DNA from 2 places in the Arthrobacter sp. ZGTC212 genome. Region 2 is predicted to be linked to the other one. Evidence: predicted binding sites of a transcription regulator. Region 2 holds the regulator's gene; the other holds the start of a gene.
The links. Region 2 encodes HrcA, which represses chaperone genes, less so after heat shock. Its sites were predicted from a motif close to TTNGCACTCGNNNNNNNCGAGTGCNAA; they were not measured.

Region 1 (2,199 bases), on a different contig from region 2:
TGTCCTTGGTAACCGTGATGCGGCGGGCGGAGCCCAGCACCTCAAGGCCAACCTGGTCCAGCTTCAGGCCCAGGTCCGGGGAGACAACCTGCGCACCCGTGAGGGTGGCGATGTCCTGCATCATGGCCTTGCGGCGGTCACCGAAACCGGGTGCCTTGACGGCAACCACGTTCAGGGTGCCTCGGATCTTGTTGACCACCAGGGTGGACAGGGCTTCGCCTTCAATGTCCTCGGCAATGATGAACAGCGGCTTGGAGGTCTGCAGCGCCTTTTCAAGCAGGGGCAGGAACTCGGCAACCGAGGAGATCTTGCCGGAGTTGATCAGGATCAGCGCGTCTTCGAGGACGGCTTCCTGGCGCTCCGGATCAGTGACGAAGTACGGGGACAGGTAGCCCTTGTCGAACTGCATGCCTTCGGTGATGACCAGTTCGGTCTGCGTCGAGGAGGATTCCTCGATCGTAATGACGCCGTCCTTGCCGACGGTGTCAAAGGCCTTGGCCAGCAGTTCGCCAATCTCCATGCTCTGGGCGGAGATGGCAGCTACGTGGGCAACCTGGTTGCCCTCAACTTCCTTGGCGTTTTCCAGCAGCCGTGCAGCTACCGCTTCCACGGCCGTCTCCATGCCGCGCTTCAGCTGGCCCGGAGCGGCGCCTGCAGCAACGTTGCGCAGGCCTTCCTTGACCAGGGCCTGAGCCAGCACCGTGGCGGTGGTGGTGCCGTCACCGGCAACATCGTTGGTCTTGGTGGCTACTTCCTTGGCCAGCTGGGCCCCGAGGTTCTCATACGGATCATCCAGCTCGACTTCACGGGCGATGGTCACGCCGTCGTTCGTGATGGTGGGAGCGCCCCAGGTCTTGGCGAGCACTACGTTGCGGCCGCGCGGGCCGAGGGTCACCTTGACGGCGTTGGCCAGCTTGTCGACGCCGGCCTCCAGCGAGCGGCGGGCGGAGTCGTTGAACTCCAATTGCTTTGCCATGTGTGTGTCCTTTCCGACAGCTACATCTGCACCTGCATCAGAAAACCCCGGCCAGATTGGCCGGGGTCTTCCTTTTTCAACTACTTAACGACGATGGCCAGTACGTCGCGGGCGGACAGCACCAGGTATTCGGAGCCGCCGTGCTTGACTTCGGTTCCGCCGTACTTGGAGTAGATGACAACGTCACCTTCGGAAACATCCACGGGAACGCGGTTGCCGTTGTCGTCAACGCGGCCGGGGCCTACTGCAACAACTTCGCCCTCCTGGGGCTTTTCCTTTGCAGTGTCCGGAATGACGAGGCCGGAAGCAGTGGTCTGCTCGGCTTCGAGGGGGCGGACAACAATGCGATCCTCAAGGGGCTTAATAGAGACCGACACTCGGGCTCTCCTTTGCGTAGTTACTAACGGATAGGGACCGTCGGTGGGCGCTGGCCGTCGTCGCGGTGCCGGTTGGCGCTTCCCTCAGGAATTAGCACCCTCACAGGGAGAGTGCTAGCTCCGACTTTATGCAAGGGCTGGCACTCGGTCAAGGTGAGTGCCAATTTACTTTGCCGCGTCACGACGCCCCGTAACCAAAGCCCGCTCACCGGGACATAAAAGTTGCTTAGCCTCACCTAACCCTGTAGTTTTCAAAGGCGCGCAAAATTAGCAAACATTTATATGTCCTAAATACGCAAACATCTGTGTCCTATTGGCGGGCCTCCCCCGCCGGGCCGGACGATAGACCCGAACAGCTGGAGCCCCTGACGTGAAGAAAACCCTCAAGTCCCGCCTTGTCGCCGGGACCGCCCTCGCCTCCCTCCTGGCCCTGAGCGCCTGCGGATCAGACAGTTCGGCCAACGCGGACGCCACCGCCGATGCGTCCGAGCCCACCATGGTTACCGTTGAACACACCCAGGGCACCACCGAAGTTCCCGTGAACCCGGAGACTGTCTACACGTTCGACCTCGGCGCATTGGATACCCTGGATGCCCTGGGTATCGAGGTTGACGGCGTTCCCGCCGCAAACTTCCCCGAAAGCCTTTCCAAGTACGGCTCCGATGACTACACCAAGATCGGCAGCATGAAGGAGCCCGACTTCGAGGCCATCAGCGCCGGCGCCCCCGACCTGATCATCATGTCCGGCCGCACCGCTGACTCCTACGAAGAATTCTCCAAGATCGCCCCCACGATCAACCTCAGCACCGACGCTGCGGATCCGTGGAATTCCTTCATCTCCAACAC
Region 2 (2,199 bases):
TCGACGACGATGCCCTCCACGCGCAGATCATCACCCCACACCTTTTCCACCAGTTCCGCGTCGTGCTTTCCCTCCACCCAGATGCGGCTGGCCCTCGCGGTGCGCGCCCGGACGTTGTCCACCCGGACAGAGCCCGACGCCGTCCGCCGGGACACCGGGGCCGCAGCCTTGACGGCCGGAACCACCTCCACGGGCTCCCCGTCCAAAAGGAATCCGAAGCCCAGCTCGAAGGACTTCGTCTTGCCGCGCCGGTCCTCCAGGACCATCAGGTGCAGGCCGCCGGACTTCTCGACGCGCACCACGGCACCAACCCAGCCGCTGTGCACGTCTTCAAGTACGAGCCCGATCTCGGCGCCGACTTTGGGCAATACCCGCCGGGCCGGGGCGCTAATGTCCTGCGGGCCCCACGAAAAATTCGACACGGGTGTATCCCTCACTCTGATTGCGGTTGGTTCCTGCGCGGATTCGGCACGTGCGGGCACGGGCTCCTCAATGCTAGCAACGCCGCCGATCCGTATTAGACTTAGCACTTGGGCAGGGTGAGTGCTAACCAGCCCGGCGCCAATCCGCATGCCTGTTCGGAACCGCTGTCAGGACACTCAGCACCGGCAGGACATCAGCAAGGGAGGGAAAACCATGAGTGAACCACGCAGACTCGAGGTGCTCCGGGCCATTGTTGAGGATTACGTGCATTCGCGCGAACCCGTTGGATCCAAAGCACTGGTGGAACGCCACCAGCTGGGAGTGTCCAGCGCCACCATTCGAAATGACATGGCGGCCCTTGAAGAAGAGGGCCTGATTGTCGCACCTCACACTTCCGCCGGACGCATCCCCACCGACAAGGGTTACCGCCTTTTCGTGGACCGGATTTCAGACGTCAAACCATTGTCCGCCGCCGAGCGCAAGGCCATCCAGACCCTGCTCGAGGGTGCAGAGGATCTCGATGACGTCATGGAACGGACCGTCCGGCTGCTCTCGCAGCTAACCAACCAGGTGGCTGTGGTGCAGTATCCGCATCTCGGCAACGCCAAGGTCCGCCACATCGAATTTGTCCTGCTGGCGCCGGCCCAGGTGCTGGTGGTCCTGATTTCCACCACCGGACGGGTGGAGCAGCGTGTCATCACGGTTCCGGACCAGGTGACCGAGCCGGACCTGCTGGAGCTGCGGCAGCATTTCCTGTCCGCACTCAGCGGCACGCCGCTGACCCGGATAACCGGACAACTGGCCGACTGCCTCGTCCAGGTTCCCGCCCCGAAGAGGCGGAATGCCGCGGCGCTGGCGCACTGTCTGGAGCAGCTGGCCGGAATCAACCGGGAAGACCGCATGGTCATGGCCGGCACCGCCAATCTGGCCCGTTCCACAGTAGACTTTCCACTGACGATAGGCCCCATCCTGGAGGCACTTGAGGAACAAGTCGTCATGCTTCGGTTGTTGTCGGAAATGGAGCAGGACGCCAGAGGTGTCTCGGTGCGGATTGGACGGGAGAACCCGCATGGATCCCTTTCAGAGGCATCAGTCGTAGCCACCGGTTACGGACCCGATTCTTCGGCAAAGGTGGGGGTGCTCGGACCAACCCGCATGGACTACCCCAACACCATGGCCACAGTGCGCGCCGTGGCCCGTTATCTTTCCCGAATACTGAACAACTAAAAAACGTTAGACGAATACAGCAGCATTACGCCGGTTGCCGCCGCCCGCGGGCGACAGCAGCCGGTGGACGCCTCCGGACGGAGGGCGGCGCGGTAACAACGCGGATACTGCCAATTACAGGAAGCGATGTGCACGAGTGAGCGATCACTACCAGGTCCTGGGTGTCGGACGCGACGCCACGGGCGAAGAAATCAAGAAGGCGTACCGGAAGCTTGCCCGCAAGCTTCACCCGGACGTTAACTCTGCTCCCGGAGCGCAGGACGAGTTCAAAGCCGTCACCCACGCCTATGAGGTGCTCGCGGACCCGCAGAAACGCCGCATCTATGACACCACCGGCAACGAGAACGGCAACGACAACGGCTTTGGCGGCGGCGCCGGCTTCGGTGGCCAGAACTTCGGCTTCCAGGACATCTTCGACACCTTCTTTGGCGGCGGCGGAGGCGGCGGCCGGGGACCGGCTTCACGGACGCGCCGCGGCCAGGATGCCCTCATCAATGTGCGCATCGATCTGAAGGATGCCGTCTTCGGCACCAACAAGAAGATCGAGGT

Region 1: a site for HrcA is predicted at 1,491-1,517, ahead of groES (co-chaperone GroES). Genes of this name have one in related genera too.

Annotation. Positions count from the first base shown of each region.
Region 1 is NZ_PJIJ01000001.1:994,178-996,376, reverse strand. It holds gene groL (chaperonin GroEL) at 1-976, opposite strand, end outside; gene groES (co-chaperone GroES) at 1,057-1,353, opposite strand; gene CXQ89_RS04900 (siderophore ABC transporter substrate-binding protein) at 1,724-2,199, shown strand, end outside.
Region 2 is NZ_PJIJ01000002.1:824,594-826,792, reverse strand. It holds gene CXQ89_RS10475 (DUF3097 domain-containing protein) at 1-422, opposite strand, end outside; gene hrcA (heat-inducible transcriptional repressor HrcA) at 637-1,650, shown strand; gene dnaJ (molecular chaperone DnaJ) at 1,787-2,199, shown strand, end outside.